2 regions of the Anoxybacillus kestanbolensis genome follow, and region 1 is predicted to be linked to the other one. Evidence: riboswitches for the same ligand, from Rfam matches in the RefSeq annotation. Region 1 holds a riboswitch; the other holds the start of a gene.
What was found. A riboswitch is a leader RNA that binds a small molecule or an ion and turns the genes downstream of it on or off. The one in region 1 is predicted to bind S-adenosylmethionine.

Region 1 (5,993 bases):
ATCGCTTTTCGTGTTTAGTTCTCATGGTGGAAGCAAAATCTGTAGGGCTCATTTTTTTGGATGGATGGCTAATAAACCATCTCAATAAAAGCGTGCAAAAAATTGTTGAAAAAATTGGACATTTTCGCGCTCAATTTTTTTATTTTTTGTCTCCTTTTATCATTTGTTGTGACGTAGCAACGAATTTTTGTTATCATTAAAAAACAATGAGAATGATAATAGTTTTCATTAAAAAGGTGTTTCGTTAAAATATGGAGAAAATTTATTTTTGTCGCGAAAATGGGTTTGAGACGAAAAAGCTATATAAGTTTTTCAAATCAATTTATAAAGAGATAAAAATCAAACGTAAAGATTGTCTCGGTAAGTGCAAAATTTGTAAAAACTGTCCTTTTGTATTAATAGATGGTGAAGTTGTCAAAGGTACAACAGTCGATGAACTTTATTATGAAGTGAATCATCGTATATCAGAAGAATGGTGGAAATTTCGAGGTAACAGATGCAGCAGGAAATAAGATAACAATAGTCAGTGTTTGTATTTTTAACATATTCACCGAGAAAGTCTCCCGCCTCTAAAAAATAACGTGCAGGCGGGAGAGGTTCACGGGAATTTGATAGCTATTATGTTGTAACAGTTGTTGTCGACGATGGAGCAAATTGAACAATTTCTAACACGATAGGTGTACCAGCAGGTATTGGATCACCGCCAGCAGGAACATTAATCGCAAGCGATCCGACAGTTGTGGCACCTGGTGTATATGTCGAGATATCGTCCATTTGTAAAACACCGTTAATATAAACATTATAGTAACTATTATTGGCTGCTAAAGTTGGTAGAGTTGTAGCGGCTGTTCCATCATCTTGAAAAAAATCTGCTGCATCGATTGTTAATGTCGAGCCCGCAGCTGTTTCTGCTGTTGTAACATAGAAAAATCTTGTGTCGGTTGGTACTGCATCCGTTGTCGTGGAAGCAGAAACGAAAAGTTTCATGAGTTGAAGAGCCATATGTGTATCCCCCTTTCTTTGAAAAATTGATTGATTTGAATGTTTAAGATAATAAAAATCAAATGTAAGATGACATCTGATATGTCAGAAAAATCGATTAGTTGTTTGACGTGTATAGATGTTGTCTACATTTGTTGATTATCAAAAACATTTTCAATTTATAATATGACTGATTTACATGAATTGCTTTAGCCGTTTGTCATATATAACTCTAACTTAAACTTTGAACATATGAATTAAACATGAAAATCAACCAGGGTTCGGCTCGCTTTTTAAATATGTTGGAAAATTATATATAGTTCGTAAAAAGTAAAAATAAAATGCAAAAAATGATGAATCTGTGCCAGTGATTGAAAAATATGAAATGAATCGTTTATTATATTTAATCTAGCTTCATGTTCACTTTATTTATTCATTTTGCATATAATGTATAAATCCATTTGCACAATTCCATTCTTAAAAAGATGTCGCATATGGGGAAAGTGTGTTTTGAAATCTTTTATTGCGGGAAGAAAGGAGTGTTTCACTCTAATTTATCGCCTTATTTCAAATAGGGTGTATTTACTAAATTTTCAATTTGGGTGGTATCAATGAAACGAGATAATAAATATCAGAAACATATCATTGCTGTTCCAAAAGTTTATGATTGGATAAACACCACATCAATCGTTCAAATTTGCTTTACTATTAAAATTCCCCCTCAAGTTTTACAAGTGGATACTTACCAATATAATGCTATATCAGACGGAATAAAAACAGTTTATACGAATGCGGATGAATTAGTTGAATATGGAAATAAAGGAATATTAGACCCGACGAAGGTATCGTTTATTAATTTATTTATCAATGGAGTGTTACAACCTAAAAACCTATATGAAGTTCAAGAAGGAATGCTGACTTTAAAGTCTGCTGACACTCCAATGGCGGGTGCTCCGATCATTCTTCAATTTATTACGATAAAAGCAGGCATTTAAATGATATATTCTCTTTTCATACTTTCCTTTCTAGCAGGTAGACAAATTTTCGTCATACACCTAGAAAGGATTTATTTTTATGATTCGTTCCAATTCTTCCTCATTCTAATTAAGCAGGCAAAGAATGTGAAGTCAGTCAACTGTAAAATAATCCTTCTACCAATAATATTTATCCCGTTCTAATCGATCACGAGTTTAACGAAGAATTTAAATTTTACTTAAAGGAGTATGTCGGCCGTGCAAATCCGCTTACTTTTGCGGCTCGGCTTACCGAGCGGTTAGGCGGAGCAAAAATCTATCTGAAACGCGAAGATTTAAACCATACCGGTTCACATAAGATTAATAATGTCATCGGACAAATTTGGCTTGCGAAACGAATGGGGGCGAAGCGCGTAATCGCTGAAACAGGTGCGGGACAGCACGGTGTCGCCACAGCGACAGCTTGTGCAATGTTTGGCATGGATTGCACGATTCAATCAAACGGTGCCAGGCACTGTTCGTATGGCAACCGTTCTATTCATATTTTAAATGCCCCTTCTCCAGCCGCAACTGCTTCCATTGAAATTGGAAAGGAAATGATTCGACATTTAGAAAAGTTCCGTTTGGTTGTATAAAATAAGAAATGTACAAAAAACAACCCCATACCCCTTCATCGCGGTATGGGGTATCTTTATAATTTTGCTTGTTCCTAAGAACAACAATAGCTGTCTGTTCTTGCATTAAATTGTGTTAAGTACTTCCCTGACATAATTACGACTACCATGTGATTCTATATAAACTACCCTAAAGAATGGGGATATTGATCGCGTACTAATTGAGTAATGCCAATCTTATCTAGATATTTTACAGGGCATAAGAACGTTACCGTTACTACGCCTGGATGTCTACCAATTTCGATAGAACCTGTAATCGTTGCCCGATTCATTACTTCCGGAACCGTAATCCCTAAAACCTCGGCGGCTCTTTTTAAACCATTTTCAGTTGCTTCATTTAAGTTTGCCCCCGTTCCAATAAAGGAAATAGGGAGGGATTCCTCTAATTTTTTTACACCCCATTGTTCCGCTATATCAAGTGCCATCTCTTTTTCTTTCTTAGTAATAGGTTTTGCCAGATAAGGAAGATCCTCTTCTACAGGTAAAAGAATAGGACCATCAATATTTAAACCTTTAATGACTTTCACTTGAAGAGTTACTATTCCGGCTACATCAGTCGTATGCCCTGCTATTTCACCATCTCCTTGCATAGCGTGCATATCCCCGAGGTAAACACCACCGCCTCGCACTTTTACAGGACAAATGAGAACAGCGCCTTCCCGTACCCGATTAATATCCATATGTCCATCGGTACGATCTTTTAATTGTTCCCGTGTTATAGCATATTCATGCGGAGCGTCTATTAAAAACTGACCAAAATCCCCGGCATTATGGGAATCTGGTAAAGGCCGTGCAGGTGTCGTACCAAGCTGACCCAAGAATGGGCGAACTCTTGCAACTGTTCCAACCAAATCGTGCGGAGCAAATGTTACAATCGGATTTTGTACTGAATTATCAGGTGTCGCCATATAATAGCGACCTTCTCTAGCAATCTGTTCTGCTGCCTCTTTATGCAAAGTAACTCCTATATTCTTGTTGGAATCGAAAGCGATCGTATAACCATTAGTAAATTCAAATGGTGATACATCTGCACCACAATTTGCACAACGAATGGCCTCTTGGCCTATTCCCTCAATCTTAGTCTCCGGATATAGCGTTCCGCATTTAGGACATTTTACAGCAACAAATGGATCCCCTAAAAATCTTCCCTCTACCGGCTTATCATTTCCCGATGAAGTGGCGATTGAAGTTACACGGATTGATTTAATTTTAATGGCAATAGCGTCTCCCACTTCTGCTCCTTCTACAAAAACAGGTTTAGTTACCTCATGACCGCCACGGATACAAGGTGTAATCATCGGTCCCCAACACCCAGGAGCAGTATTAGCAATAATATACCCGCCATCTTTTACAGGTCCAAGCATTTCACCATTGGGATCTAAAATCCCATTCGTAAATTCATTCACAAATACCGTTTGTTTCGCTTCCATATTTTCTCCCCCATTTAAAAAAATATTTACTTATTGATAGCAATTATAAGGGAATAAGCCAAATGTATCAATTTTAGTTGAAAATCCGCCAAAATTAAAACCAAAAGAATGTTGATTTTACAGCATTCTTTTGGTTTGCTTTTTTTAGATTTCGGGATTAAATACTACTTTTCGGACGGCCCCATCGGGTATCTATTGTACACGACTTATCTTTCAGAATGAAAGCCATTCTGCAGGATTTGGCACCGTTCCTGTTATAAGGAGGTTGCCGGACGTCATAGGGCCTGTTCCCTCGGTCACTCTTGATAAGCGGTGATCGTATTCAATTTTTACAACAATAATAATATATTTTTATCTATGTCAACGGAAGATAACGCTTACATTCTTGGTGTATATAGAAAAAAATTTTTTAACGAGTTTTTCATATAGGCAGGGAAGAACGTCAACATGGTTAGTAAACTATACGTAATAGGAAAAAGTGATTTAAAATACTTGTATGAGATTAAAAATTTGCGGGGTGATCTTCATGCGCGTTGTGACTGCTTCAGAAATGTACGCGATTGATCGATATACCATTCAGCAAATCGGCATGAGTGAAGAATCGTTGATGGAAAATGCCGGACAAGCTGTCGCTACAGTTTTGCTGGAACGAATTCAACCTGCTCAGCGCGTCGCTGTATTAGCAGGAACAGGAAACAATGGCGGCGACGGGTTTGTTGTTGCGAGGGTGCTAAAGAGTTATGGTTATACGACGGATTTATGGTTAATACCGCCAAAGGAAAAAGTAAAAGGCGCGGCGAAAAAAGCACTTGAAATCTATGAAAATTCGGGATATGAAGTAAAGAATTACATAGGAAATGAGAAGGAATTTATCGAACAATTACGTCATTATGACGTGATCATTGACGCTTTGCTTGGAATTGGCATAAATGGGGCATTGCGCTCTCCATATAAAGAAATCATTGAAAAAGTGAACGAAGCAAAGGAGCTTGTTGTGTATGCCATTGACGTACCAAGCGGAATTCCGGCGGACGGCGGAGCGGTGGAAACAGCGATTCAGGCGGATGTAACGATTACGATTCAATATCCAAAGCTAAGTGCATATACTTTTCCAACAGCTGATTACTATGGTGAATTAATCGTAGTCGATATTGGTATTCCGCCGCTTTCTCTAGAAAAAAATGCCGAGTTTCGCCGACTATGGAGTGAGGCGGCTGTTGCAAGAACGCTGCCGGTAAGAAAGCGTTCGTCCCATAAAGGTACTTATGGAAAAGGGCTTGTAATTGGCGGCTCGCGAAATATGACAGGCGCTGTCATTATGACCGCAAAAGCGGCTTTAAGAAGCGGAGCTGGATTGCTGACAATGGCTGTTCCGGATGATGTTTATCCCGTTGTCGCCACCCATATTCCAGAGGTGATGTATCATCCGTGTTCATCGTTGAACGGCTGCTTTGCCGGGGAAATCGATTTGATCACCTTGGATGTTGACGCGATTGCCGCAGGACCGGGCATGGGGAGAACGATGGGAGCGAAAAGTGTTGTCCAAAAGGTGCTATGCCAAGATGTTCCAGTCGTTCTTGATGCGGATGCGTTATATTTTTGGAACGATTATGTTTCGATAATACGTGAACGAACAGAAGCGACGATTTTAACGCCGCATCCTGGAGAAATGGCGCGAATGCTTGGCGTTTCCATTGACGATGTCGAAAGAGACCGTTTTGGCATTGCAAAGCAATTTGCAATGAGCAATGGTGTTTACCTTGTGTTAAAAGGACCTTACACCATTGTCACGACTCCAGATGGAAAGCAATACGTGAATACAAGCGGAAATCCAGCGTTAGCAAAAGGCGGAAGCGGCGATGTACTCACTGGAATCATTCTTGCGTTTATCATGCAGCACGACAACATTCAAGAAGCAATTTGCAATGCCGTGT
Region 2 (13,487 bases), on a different contig from region 1:
AACCGCCGGTGCGTAAAAAGATTCCGGTTGTCGGGGAAACAGGGTATGCGACGTTACTACTTGGCGCTCAAGGTATGTATCATTCCGGTTACATTTCAGAGCACGATTTAAAAATTGCGAAAAAGCTTGCATACGTCATCGCTGGTGGAAGCGTACCGTACGGAACAGAAGTGGACGAACAATATTTGCTTGATTTAGAGCGCGAAGCATTTTTAAGTCTTGTCGGTGAGCCGAAAACGCAAGCGCGCATGCAACATATGCTTCTCAAAGGAAAGCCGTTAAGAAACTAAGGGGGGATTGACGTGAAAGAAGCGGTCATCGTTGCCGGGGCGCGCACGCCTGTCGGCAAAGCGAAAAAAGGGACGTTAGCAAACGTCCGCCCGGATGATTTAGGGGCGATTGTTGTTAAAGAAACATTGAAACGAGCAGGAAACTATGAAGGAAATATTGACGATCTCATTATCGGTTGTGCTATGCCAGAGGCAGAACAAGGATTAAATATTGCGCGCAACATTGGTGCGCTTGCTGGGTTACCGTATACAGTGCCAGCGATTACAATCAACCGTTATTGTTCATCGGGATTACAAGCGATCGCTTATGCGGCAGAAAGAATTATGCTTGGTCATGCAGATACGGTTATTGCTGGTGGCGTGGAGTCGATGAGCATGGTTCCGATGATGGGTCATGTCGTACGTCCGAACGTGAAGCTCGCAGAAAGTGCGCCAGAGTATTACATGTCGATGGGGCATACAGCTGAGCAAGTCGCGATGAAATATGGGGTGACGCGCGAAGAGCAAGATGCGTTTGCCGTTCGCAGCCATCAAAGAGCAGCAAAAGCGATTGCCGAAGGAAAATTTGTCGACGAAATTGTGCCGGTCGAAGTGACAGTCCGTCATATTGAAAACAATAAATTAGTAGAGAAAAAGATGACGTTTAGTCAAGACGAAGGAGTACGCCCAGATACAAATATGGAAACGCTCGCGAAGTTACGCCCTGCGTTTTCGGTAAACGGAACGGTAACAGCAGGAAACGCTTCACAAACGAGCGACGGAGCAGCTGCGGTGATGGTGATGGATCACGAAAAAGCGAAAGCGCTCGGGTTACAACCGCTTGGTAAATTCCGCTCGTTTGCTGTTGCAGGTGTTCCACCTGAAGTGATGGGTATCGGTCCGATTGCAGCCATTCCAAAGGCGCTTGAGCTTGCGGGCCTTGAGCTTTCTGATATCGGTTTAATTGAACTAAACGAGGCGTTCGCATCACAAGCAATTCAAGTCATTCGCGAACTCGGACTAGATGAAGAAAAAGTAAACGTGAACGGAGGAGCCATTGCTCTTGGGCATCCGCTCGGTTGTACAGGTGCAAAGCTAACATTGACGCTTTTACATGAAATGCGTCGTCGCAACGAACAATTTGGTATTGTCACGATGTGCATTGGCGGCGGCATGGGTGCTGCTGGCGTATTTGAATTATTATAAGAGGGGGAAATAATGATGGAAAAAACATTGAAAGTTGCACAAGGTGGTAGCTTTTTAATTGAAGATGTGTCACCAACGCAAGTGTTTACACCAGAGGATTTTACAGACGAACAAAAAATGATTGCCAAAACGACAGAAGAATTTGTCGTGAATGAAGTGTTGCCACAACTTGAACATTTAGAAAATCATGAGTTTGATCGTTCTGTTGCGCTTTTAAAACAAGCAGGTGAACTCGGATTGCTTGGTGCAGATGTGCCTGAAGAATATGGTGGATTAAGTTTAGATAAAATTAGCTCGGCATTAATTGCGGAAAAAATGTCGCGTGCCGGAGGTTTCTCGATTTCACACGGTGCACACGTCGGGATCGGTTCGCTTCCAATCGTCTTGTTCGGAACAGAGGAGCAAAAACAAAAATATTTACCAGCGCTTGCGACGGGTGAGAAAATTGCTGCATATGCGTTAACAGAGCCAGGTTCGGGTTCAGATGCGCTCGGTGCGAAAACGACGGCAAAACTCAATGCAGAAGGAACACATTACATTTTAAACGGGGAAAAACAATGGATTACAAACGCTGGGTTTGCCGATGTGTTTGTTGTATATGCGAAAGTAGACGGTGAACATTTCACAGCATTTATCGTCGAGCGCGATTTCCCTGGCGTATCGACAGGAGCAGAAGAAAAGAAAATGGGGATTAAAAGCTCATCGACGCGGACACTAATTTTACAAGATGCGCTCGTTCCGAAAGAAAATTTACTTGGCGAGATCGGCAAAGGGCACATCATTGCATTTAACATTTTAAATATCGGTCGTTACAAACTTGGCGTTGGTGCTGTTGGCGGAGCAAAACGTGCCCTAGAAGTGACGATTCAATACGCCAATCAACGTCAACAATTTAAAACACCAATTTCGAAATTTACATTAACACAAGAAAAATTAGCGACGATGGCGTCGAAATTGTATGCGGCAGAAAGCTCCGTCTACCGTACAGTCGGTTTATTTGAAGCGCGCATGGGACAGTTGACAGATGAACAAGCAAAAGACGGAAAGGAAACGGCAAAAGCGATTGCAGAATACGCGATCGAATGCTCTTTAAACAAAGTGTTTGCGACAGAAATGCTAGACTATATCGTCGATGAAGGGGTACAAATTCACGGTGGTTATGGTTTCATGCAAGAATACGAAATTGAACGCATGTATCGCGATTCACGTATTAACCGTATTTTTGAAGGAACGAACGAAATTAACCGTCTCCTCGTGCCAGGTATGTATTTGCGCAAGGCGATGAAAGGCGAATTGCCGCTTTTACAAAAAGCGCAACAATTACAAGAAGAATTAATGATGCTTATGCCAGAAGAAGTTGGCGATGGCGTGCTTGAACAAGAGAAGTACCTTGTCCGCAATGCGAAAAAAATCGCTTTAATGGTCGCGGGACTGGCGGCGCAAAAATTCGGTCCAAAACTTGAAAAAGAACAAGAAGTGCTCGTAAATATTGCAGACATCGTCAGCAACGTATACGCGATGGAATCTGCGCTATTGCGTACGGAAAAAGCAATTGCGCAATCTGGCGTTGAGAAAAACAAACAAAAAGTATTGTATACACAAATTTTCTGCCAGGAAGCATTTAATGAAATTGAAGCGCATGCAAAAGAAACAATCGTCGCTGTTGAGCACGGTGACATGTTGCGTATGATGTTATCAGCATTGCGTAAATTAACACGTCATACGCCAATCAACATCATTGCGAAAAAGCGTGAGGCAGCGCAAGCACTAATTGAAGCTGAACGATATGTTGTGTAATAATGGAAGTACCAGGCGCATCGTCTGGTACTTTCGCTTTGTTATCGTAATATATAGATGAGGTGAGGAGATGGCGACATTTTATTGGTATCCAAAGTGCGGCACATGTCGCAAAGCAAAAAAATGGCTAGATGACAACAACATTTCTGTGCAAGCGATACATATTGTTGAACAGCCTCCGTCAAAAGAGCAGTTGCGGATGTTATATGAAAAAAGTGGGCTTGATTTAAAGAAATTTTTTAATACGAGCGGCATGAAGTATCGTGAACTTGGATTAAAAGACAAATTAAAAACGATGACAGAAGAAGACATGTTGCAATTGTTGTCATCAGACGGGATGTTAATCAAGCGTCCAATCATCACAAATGGCGAGCAAGTTATTGTCGGATTTGACGAACAAAAATATCACGAAATGTTTAAATTATCGTGAAATCATGACAAAAATCGTGTATGATGAAAAAGAAGATGATATGTTGGAGGGAAAACGATGAGCATTCCAAAAGAGCTACGTTATTCACAAGAACATGAATGGGTGCGTGTCGAAGGAAATACGGTTCGCATTGGGATTACGGACTTTGCCCAGTCAGAACTCGGCGATATCGTATTCGTTGAATTGCCAGAAGTGGGGGCACAACTCACAGCAAATGAGCCATTTGGTAGCGTGGAGTCAGTAAAAACCGTATCTGAATTATATGCTCCAATTAGCGGAAAAGTCGTAGCTGTGAACGAAGAGTTAAACGACAACCCAGAGTATGTAAACGAATCACCATATGATAAAGCGTGGATGATCGTCATTGAGCCAAGCGATTTAAGTGAAGTGGACAACCTATTAACGGCAGAACAATACGAACAAATGATTAACCAAGATTAAAAAAACAACTCACAGGGCACCCTACAACACAGGGGTGTCTTTTTTGTTAAAACAAAGAACAATCGATATTACAAAAGATGTTGTTGGGAAATTTAATGAAAACGGCAACTTTGAGCTGTTTTATGACAACGAATGTGTTGGAGAATTTGTTCAAGAAACGAATAAGTTAAAGTTAAAGCATGGATACCAACAACAAAACGGGCGTATTTTGAAAAGCGTAACAGTTACTGAACATCCAAATATGAAATATGTCGATTGTGATACAGAAGGTGGTTGGTGTTAAGGACAGCGACATCGCTGTCCTTTTGTATTGGATAAAAGGAGAAAAAGTGTGCGATCACGAATATAATATACATAAATGAATGTACAAGGTGATGACGATGGCGATTGTAGAGGTAGAAAAAGTGATTATTGTCGAAGGGCGCTCAGATAAACGAAAAATCGAAAGCATCATTAGTGAGCCAGTTGAAATTATATGTACAAATGGAACGCTTGGTACCGCCAAACTTGATGAATTAATCGATGCTTTGTACGATAAAGAAGTGTACATTTTAGTCGATTCCGATGAAGCGGGGGAAAAATTGCGCCGTCAACTTCGCCGTGAATTTCCACAAGCTGAGCATTTATACGTCGATAAAATGTATCGCGAAGTGGCAGCAGCTCCGAAGCATCATATTGCGGTCGTGTTATTAAGTGCAAATATCGATGTACACGCACAATATTTATAGAAAGTTGTGTGATCGTTGTGAAAGTTGTCTATATGTACACGCCATTATGTGGAACATGTCAAGTGGCAAGTCGAATGGTTGATGTACTTGAGCAGTTATTGCCATCTGTTACATTTGAACGTCAAGATTTAAACTACGTGCCGGACAAAGCGGTTGAGTGGTGCATCGAAAGCGTTCCGTGTTTACTTATTTTTCAACATGATAAACTTGTACAAAAAATATATGCTTTTCATTCTGTTCCATATTTATACGAAACGTTGCGAAAGCTGGCTGAATAAAGCCAGCTTTCGACATATTTCTTGGGAAATTGACGAGGAAACGAGACATTTGTCGAGCGTTTATAGCAGGAACTACTCGCATTTATATGGAAACAATGGATATGAGAAATATAGGACGGGGGCGATTGAATGAACATGTTAGCGCCGATTTTGCCGAATGACTGTTTATATATTCAACTACAATGGGAGAGTCGAGAAGTATTATTATGCATATCGAAAGAAGGTATTCGTCGCGTAGAAGAGGTAGATGGAGAGCGAGTCATTACGATTCGTGGTTCGGCACAGGCGATTATGTCGCTATTGCAAGGGTCTTTAAAACTACAGCAACAACTGCGATTAAACGAATTGTCCGTCACAGCATCGTTTCGTCACATTTTATTGTTAGAGTCGATCTTTTTCCTTGCCAAGCCGTATGATGTTGTTCGTTGACGAACGCATTTTGTCGTGTTAAAATTCAAAATATTCATAAATTATTGTATTTGGGGAGAAACGATGAAATTTGAAACGATTGCTGTTCATGGCGGATTGCAAACGGATCCAGTAACGAAAGCGCGTGCAGTGCCAATTTATCAATCGAATGCGTATTTGTTTGATAACACAGAGCATGCGGCCAATTTGTTTGCGTTAAAGGAAGCTGGGTACATTTATACGCGCATTCATAATCCGACGGTAACGGTGTTTGAAGAGCGTGTCGCTCAACTTGAAGGGGGCATTGGTGCTTTAGCGGTAGCGAGCGGCATGGCTGCTATTACGATGGCAATATTAAACGTCGCTCAAGCGGGAGATGATATTGTTTCTGCTTCGACGTTATATGGAGGAACGTACAATTTGTTTGCGAATACGTTGCCGAAATACGGCATTACAACACATTTTGTCGATCCGTCTGATCCAGAAAATTTCCGTGCGGCAATTACACCAAAAACGAAAGCGATTTTTGCTGAAACAATTGGCAACCCAAGCCTGCATGTGTTAGACATTGAGGCAGTTGCGGAAATTGCGCATGAAGCAGGCATTCCGTTGATTATTGACAACACGTTTGCGACGCCATACCTTTGCCGGCCAATCGAACACGGAGCGGATATTGTTATTCATTCGGCAACGAAATGGTTGCTTGGTAACGGAACGACGTTAGGTGGTATCATTGTCGATGGTGGAAAATTTGATTGGAATTCGCCGAAGTTTCCAGCGTTTACGGCGCCAGATCCAAGTTACCATAATCTCGTATACGCAGACATCGGTGCGGCGGCGTATATCGTCAAAGCACGCGTGCAGTTGTTACGTGACTTAGGACCGGCGATTAGCCCGTTCAACGCCTTCCAGTTTAATTTAGGGCTGGAGACGTTGCATGTCCGCATGAAAGAGCATATTGCCAATACGAGAAAAATCGTCGAGTATTTGGACAACCATCCAGCAGTCCATTGGGTGTTGTACCCTGAACATGACAATCATCCAGCAAAAGAGCTAGCGAAAAAATATATGCCAAAAGGGGCAGGAGCAGTCGTTGTCTTCGGCATTCAAGGTGGCCGTGAAGCAGGGGCTACGTTAATTAACAACGTTAAGCTTTGGTCGCATGTTGCCAACGTCGGTGATGCAAAAAGTTTAATTATTCATCCTGCAAGTACAACGCATCAACAGTTAAGTTCAGAAGATTTGAAAGCATCCGGCGTGACAGAAGATATGATTCGTTTATCGGTCGGTATTGAAAATGTCGATGATTTAATCGAAGACTTAGAACAAGCGATTGAAGCGGCGACAGGGGTACGGTCGATGTATTCGCGGGTGTAAATATGAAAGGTGCTAGTTAGATTTTTCGACTAGCACCTTTCATTTTATGAGTTGTAACCGCAGCGCTTTAACAAAGCGGCGGGTTTGTTCGTAGCCCGACATCCGAAGAGTAGCGGTTTCTCATGCTATATATTCAGTTCACTTGATTATGAAGGGGAAATAGTTGAAAAATTTTTATTGACACCGTCCTTCATTCGATGATATACTCACTTTTGTAGTTTAAAATGATCCTTAAACATATTAAAACGTTAACTGAATAAAGCGTTTAAAAGCGCTCTTATCAAGAGAGGTGGAGGGATGTGCCCGATGAAACCCGGCAACCGTCAGCGCTGCTGAAATGGTGCCAATTCACACAAAGCGTTTGCTTTGAGAGATAAGAGACAGAATGGACGATTCGCGCCTTTCTGTTCTCTTGAGCAGAAAGGCTTTTTTCATGGAAGGAAGGTGACAGCAACGTGATCACATTATCGAATGTAACAAAAGTGTACAAAGCAGCAAGTGGGAATGTAACGGCAGTCGATCATGTGAATTTGCATATCGAACAAGGAGAAATTTTCGGTATCATCGGTTATAGTGGAGCAGGGAAAAGCTCGCTCATTCGGTTATTGAACGGATTAGAAAAGCCGACGAGCGGTGAAGTGATTGTTGATGGGAAAGATATGGGGAAAATTAGCGGGAAGCAGTTACGCCAAGCGCGCCAACAAATCGGCATGATTTTTCAACATTTTAATTTGCTTTGGTCACGAACCGTGCGCGAAAATATTGCTTTTCCGTTAGAAATTGCTGGCGTGCCGAAAGAAGAACGGATGAAGCGTGTCGATGAACTTATTCAACTCGTCGGTTTACAAGGGAGAGAAAATGCGTATCCATCGCAACTGAGCGGCGGACAAAAGCAACGCGTTGGTATTGCACGCGCATTAGCGAACAATCCGAAAGTGCTGTTATGCGATGAAGCAACATCGGCGCTTGATCCGCAAACGACCGACTCAATTTTAGACTTGCTTGTTGATATTAATAAACGTCTCGGTTTAACGATCGTATTAATTACACACGAGATGCACGTGATTCGCAAAATTTGTGATCGCGTTGCGGTCATGGAAAACGGAAAAATTGTCGAAATGGGCGAAGTGCTTCACGTATTCCGCAAGCCAGAACAGCCGATTACAAAACGATTTGTTCAGCAAGTGACAGAGCCGGAAGAAACGAAAGAAGCGATGTTGCATCTTCTTGAACGATATCCGAATGGTAAAGTTGTTCAACTGACATTCGTTGGTGAAGCAGCTGAGCAACCGCTCATCACACAACTCATTCGTCAATTCGATTTAAATATAAATATTTTACAAGGGAAAATTTCACAGACACATCACGGAGCATACGGGGTGCTGTTCATTCATTTAGACGGTGCGAATGAGGAGATTGAGCGAGCGCTCGCTTTTATTCGCCAGCAAGAAGTTGAAGTGGAGGTGTTGGCGAATGTTCAATGAACTATTTCCGAACGTTGTTTGGGATAAAATATGGGCGGCCACGACGGAAACGTTGTATATGACCGCCGTCTCCGTTGTCGCAACGTTTGTGCTTGGTATTTTACTCGGATTGTTGTTGTTTTTAACGTCTAAGGGAAACATATGGGAAAATCGTTTTATTAACGGTGTGATCGCATCGTTCGTCAACATTTTTCGTTCCATTCCGTTCATTATTTTAATTATTTTGCTCATTCCATTTACGAAACTTGTTGTTGGTACAATTCTTGGAGCGAATGCTGCGCTACCGGCACTCATTATCGGGGCCGCTCCGTTTTATGCACGCATGGTTGAAATTGCGCTTCGTGAAATTGATAAAGGTGTCATTGAAGCGGCAAAAGCGATGGGGGCAACGACAGCAACAATTATTTGGAAAGTGCTTCTCCCTGAAGCGTTGCCAGCACTTGTATCTGGTATTACAGTTACAGCGATCGCGCTCGTTGGTTATACAGCGATGGCAGGAGTTGTCGGTGCTGGGGGGCTTGGAAACTTAGCGTATTTAGAAGGGTTTCAACGTGACAATAACGACGTCACGTTCGTTGCAACAGTGCTCATTTTAGTCATCGTCTTTATCATTCAGTTTATTGGTGACCTTGTCACTTCTAAAATAGATAAACGATAAAAGGAGGAAAAAACAAATGAAAAAATGGTTCTCTTTACTTGTTGCTGCAGTTGTTGTATTAGCGCTCGCTGCTTGCGGAAAAAGCGAAAGTGCCGAAGAAAAGACGAATAAGCTTGTCGTTGGGGCATCAAACGTGCCACATGCCGAAATTTTAGAAAAAGCAAAACCGATTTTAAAAGAAAAAGGAATCGAATTAGAAATTGTGACGTTCCAAGATTACGTGTTACCAAACAAAGCATTAGCGGATAAAGAGTTAGATGCAAACTATTTCCAACACATTCCTTATTTAGAATCTCAAATGAAAGAACATGGCTATGACTTTGTGAATGCAGGCGGTATTCATATTGAGCCGATTGGCGTATATTCAAAAAAATACAAAAGTCTTGAAGAGCTACCAAACGGTGCAAAAATCATTATGAGTAACTCTGTTGCTGATCACGGTCGTATTTTATCGATGCTTGAAGAAAAAGGACTAATTAAATTAAAAGATGGTGTCGATAAGACGAAAGCAACAATTGATGACATTGTTGAAAATCCGAAAAATTTAGTATTTGAAGCGGATGTTGAGGCAGGATTGCTTCCGCAAGTGTATAAAAATGATGAAGGAGATGCGGTATTAATTAACGCAAACTATGCGTTAGATGCCGGATTAGATCCAGCAAAAGATCCGATTGCGGTTGAGTCGCCAGAAAACAACCCATACGTGAACATTATCGCGGTTCGTAAAGGTGATGAAAACCGTAAAGAAATTCAGACGCTTGTTGAAGTGTTGCAATCAAAGGAAATTCAAGACTTCATTTTACAAAAATATAATGGTGCTGTTATTCCAGCAACGAAATAAGGATGTCCATTCGGGCGTCCTTTTATATTTTCTCGAAAACGACGCATGATAAAAAGGAAGGAGGAGTGCATATGTCGATAGAACAATGTTTACACGAATATAAGCAAGGGTTAGGCACCGTTCACACAACAAATGCCTCATGTTGGACGAGCGTTTAACGCATTTACGGAAGCTTGCTTCGTCGAAGGGGAGCTATCAAAAAAGAAAAACAACTCATCGCACTAGCGATTAGTGTCGCTAAACAAGATGAATATTGTACCATTTATCATATTGAAAGGGTGCATCGATGAAGGGGCGACAGAGAAAGAAATATTTGAAGCGTGTGCTGTCGCATCTGCTTTAGCTGGAGGGGCGACGATGAGCCAGTCCGTTACGCTCGTTCGACAATGTGTCAATGAATTTACTCGCATGCATTAAAGGGTAGGGGGTTCCCCACCTGTTTTACATATATGATAAAACAAGCAAACTTTAGAAACAAAAAAGTATCAAAATGCTTGCAATAAGGTTGCTAATACTTTTCATCTGTTATAAAATTGTAATGAGAATAAAATGAGAATTACGTTTCATGAACATAAGCGAAACTGGAGGTATTTTTTTATGGCAACATTAACAATTAAAGATCTTCACGTTGCAATTGACGGAAAAGAAATTTTAAAAGGGGTTAACCTTGAAATTAAAGGTGGCGAGTTCCATGCGATCATGGGGCCGAACGGAACAGGGAAATCGACGTTATCCGCTGCCATTATGGGGCATCCAAAATATGAAGTAACAAAAGGAAGCATTACATTAGATGGTCAAGATGTATTAGAAATGGAAGTAGATGAGCGCGCTCGTGCTGGGCTATTTTTAGCGATGCAATATCCGAGCGAAATTAGCGGTGTAACAAATGCGGATTTCCTTCGCTCAGCAATTAACGCACGTCGCGGAGAAGGAAATGAAATTTCATTAATGAAATTTATCCGTCAATTAGATGAAAAAATGGCGTTTTTAGAAATGAATCCAGATATGGCGCATCGTTATTTAAACGAAGGATTTTCAGGTGGAGAGAAAAAGAGAAACGAAATTTTACAATTAATGATGTTACAACCGAAAATTGCTATTTTAGATGAAATTGATTCCGGTCTTGATATCGATGCATTAAAAGTTGTCGCAAAAGGTGTAAATGACATGCGCAATAGCGACTTTGGCTGTTTAATCATTACGCACTATCAGCGTTTATTAAACTACATTACGCCAGATTACGTGCATGTTATGATGCAAGGACGCATCGTGAAATCTGGTGGTCCAGAGTTAGCACAACGTCTTGAGGCTGAAGGATACGATTGGATTAAAAAAGAGCTAGGCATTGAAGATGAAGTCGTCGAGCAAGAAGCGTAAGCGTTAGGAGGATTTGTGATGATTGAGACGAAACTACCATTCGACCAACAGTATGTCCGCTCTTTTTCTGAAGGGCGTGGAGAACCGGACTGGCTTTTAAACGTTCGCTTACAAGCTCTTGCGCAAGCTGAACAACTTCCTTTACCGAAGCCAGATAAAACGAAAATTGATCGTTGGAACTTTACACAATTTTCTACTCATCTCGTTGAAAGCGCACCGCTTTCTTCGCTAGAAGAGCTACCTGAACAAGTAAAAGTGCTCATCGATATAGCTGAGGAGCAAAAAAACGTATATGTTCAGCGAGATCATACATGTGCATACGTATCGCTTGCTGATGAATTAAAAGAAAAAGGTGTTATTTTCACAGACTTAGCAACAGCTGTTCGCGAACATAGCGACCTTGTGGAAAAATATTTTATGGACGGCGTCAAAGTAAATGAGCACCGTCTTACTGCCCTTCATGCGGCGCTTGTTAACGGTGGAGTGTTCGTATATGTGCCAAAGCATGTGCAAATCGACGTTCCTTTGCAGGCGGTATATGTCCATGAAAAGGCGGAAGCGTTATTTAACCATGTCATTATCGTTGCGGATGTCGGTAGCAAAGTGACGTATGTTGAAAACTATATTTCAACATGTGAACGTTCCGAAGCGATCGTGAACATCATTGCTGAAGTGTTTGCATTAGACGATGCGCAAGTATTTTTTGGCGCTGTGGACAGTTTAGCGAAAGGGACGACGACATACGTAAACCGCCGCGGTATCACAGGTCGTCATGCACGCATTGAATGGGCGCTCGGTTTAATGAATGACGGGAATACGATTTCAGAAAACGTGACGCGCCTCATTGGTGATGGGTCGCTTGGCGATACGAAGACGGTCGTTGTGGGTCGCGGTGAGCAAGTGCAAAACTTTACAACGAGCGTGATTCATTACGGCAAGCATACGGAAGGATACATTTTAAAACATGGCGTAGTCAAAGATGAAGCAACATCTATTTTTAACGGTATTGGCAAAATTGAGCATGGGGCATCGAAATCAAATGCAGAGCAAGAATCACGCGTGCTTATGTTAAGTCCGAAAGCGCGTGGCGACGCGAACCCAATTTTATTAATTGATGAAGATGATGTTACAGCAGGCCACGCTGCATCTGTCGGTCGTGTTGATCCGACGCAACTATATTATTTAATGAGCCGCGGCATTCCGAAAGTAGAAGCTGAGCGATTAATTATTCACGGCTTTTTAGCACCTGTCGTTAATGAAATTCCGATTGAGCGTGTGAAAAAACAATTAATTGAAGTGATCGAAAGGAAAGTTAAATGATGAACGTAAAAGAACTTCGTCAACTATTCCCGATTTTAGATCAACAAGTAAACGGCAAGCCGCTCGTTTATTTAGATAGCGCAGCGACTTCTCAAAAGCCGTTGCCTGTCATTGAAGCGATTGACAACTATTATCGGCAATACAATTCGAACGTTCATCGCGGCGTGCATACGCTCGGTACGAAGGCAACCGACGCATACGAAGGGGCTCGTGAAAAAGTGCGCCGCTTCATTGGTGCCGCTTCGACGGAAGAAATTATTTTTACGCGTGGGACGACAACGGCCATTAACTTAGTGGCGGCAAGTTACGGTCGCGCAAACGTGCGCGAAGGCGATGAAATCGTCATTACGTATATGGAGCACCATAGTAACATTATCCCCTGGCAACAAGTTGCTAAACAAACAGGGGCGACATTAAAATATATTCCGCTTCAGCCTGACGGAACGATTCGTTTAGAAGATGTAGAACAAACAGTCACGCCAAACACGAAAATTGTAGCTGTCATGCACGTATCCAACGTGCTCGGTACAATCAACCCAGTAAAAGAAATTGCACAAATTGCCCATAAGCACGGCGCTGTCATGGTCGTTGACGGAGCACAAAGCACGCCGCATATGAAAGTGAACGTACAGGAGCTCGATTGCGACTTTTATGCGTTTTCTGGGCATAAAATGTGCGGACCGACAGGCATTGGGGTGTTATACGGTAAAAAGCGCTTGCTTGAGCAAATGGAGCCTGTGGAATTCGGCGGGGAAATGATTGATTTTGTTGGGTTGTACGAGTCAACATGGAAAGAGCTTCCGTGGAAATTTGAGGGTGGTACACCAATTATCGCAGGAGCGATTGGCTTAGGAGCGGCGATTGATTTTCTTG

Region 2: linked by a shared signal. The riboswitch ahead of BO219_RS11045 (methionine ABC transporter ATP-binding protein) and the one ahead of BO219_RS11920 (acetamidase/formamidase family protein) in region 1 are both predicted to bind S-adenosylmethionine.

Annotation. Positions count from the first base shown of each region.
Region 1 covers NZ_MQAD01000025.1:479-6,471, reverse strand. Annotated here, with positions in the region: gene BO219_RS11940 (DUF1450 domain-containing protein) at 252-512, shown strand; gene BO219_RS11935 (DUF4183 domain-containing protein) at 619-1,002, opposite strand; gene BO219_RS11930 (DUF4183 domain-containing protein) at 1,593-1,976, shown strand; partial or broken gene BO219_RS11925 (pyridoxal-phosphate dependent enzyme) at 2,162-2,449, shown strand; gene BO219_RS11920 (acetamidase/formamidase family protein) at 2,755-4,059, opposite strand; SAM riboswitch class I at 4,263-4,371, opposite strand; gene BO219_RS11915 (bifunctional ADP-dependent NAD(P)H-hydrate dehydratase/NAD(P)H-hydrate epimerase) at 4,586-5,993, shown strand, end outside.
Region 2 covers NZ_MQAD01000020.1:29,902-43,388, forward strand. Annotated here, with positions in the region: gene BO219_RS10995 (3-hydroxyacyl-CoA dehydrogenase/enoyl-CoA hydratase family protein) at 1-290, shown strand, start outside; gene BO219_RS11000 (acetyl-CoA C-acetyltransferase) at 303-1,475, shown strand; gene BO219_RS11005 (acyl-CoA dehydrogenase family protein) at 1,491-3,272, shown strand; gene BO219_RS11010 (arsenate reductase family protein) at 3,343-3,702, shown strand; gene gcvH (glycine cleavage system protein GcvH) at 3,760-4,143, shown strand; gene BO219_RS11020 (YusG family protein) at 4,178-4,426, shown strand; gene BO219_RS11025 (ribonuclease M5) at 4,524-4,871, shown strand; gene BO219_RS11030 (thioredoxin family protein) at 4,880-5,149, shown strand; gene BO219_RS11035 (hypothetical protein) at 5,279-5,578, shown strand; gene BO219_RS11040 (O-acetylhomoserine aminocarboxypropyltransferase/cysteine synthase family protein) at 5,642-6,934, shown strand; SAM riboswitch class I at 7,209-7,314, shown strand; gene BO219_RS11045 (methionine ABC transporter ATP-binding protein) at 7,390-8,418, shown strand; gene BO219_RS11050 (methionine ABC transporter permease) at 8,408-9,076, shown strand; gene BO219_RS11055 (MetQ/NlpA family ABC transporter substrate-binding protein) at 9,093-9,917, shown strand; partial or broken gene BO219_RS11060 (carboxymuconolactone decarboxylase family protein) at 9,989-10,334, shown strand; gene sufC (Fe-S cluster assembly ATPase SufC) at 10,515-11,294, shown strand; gene sufD (Fe-S cluster assembly protein SufD) at 11,310-12,614, shown strand; gene BO219_RS11075 (cysteine desulfurase) at 12,614-13,487, shown strand, end outside.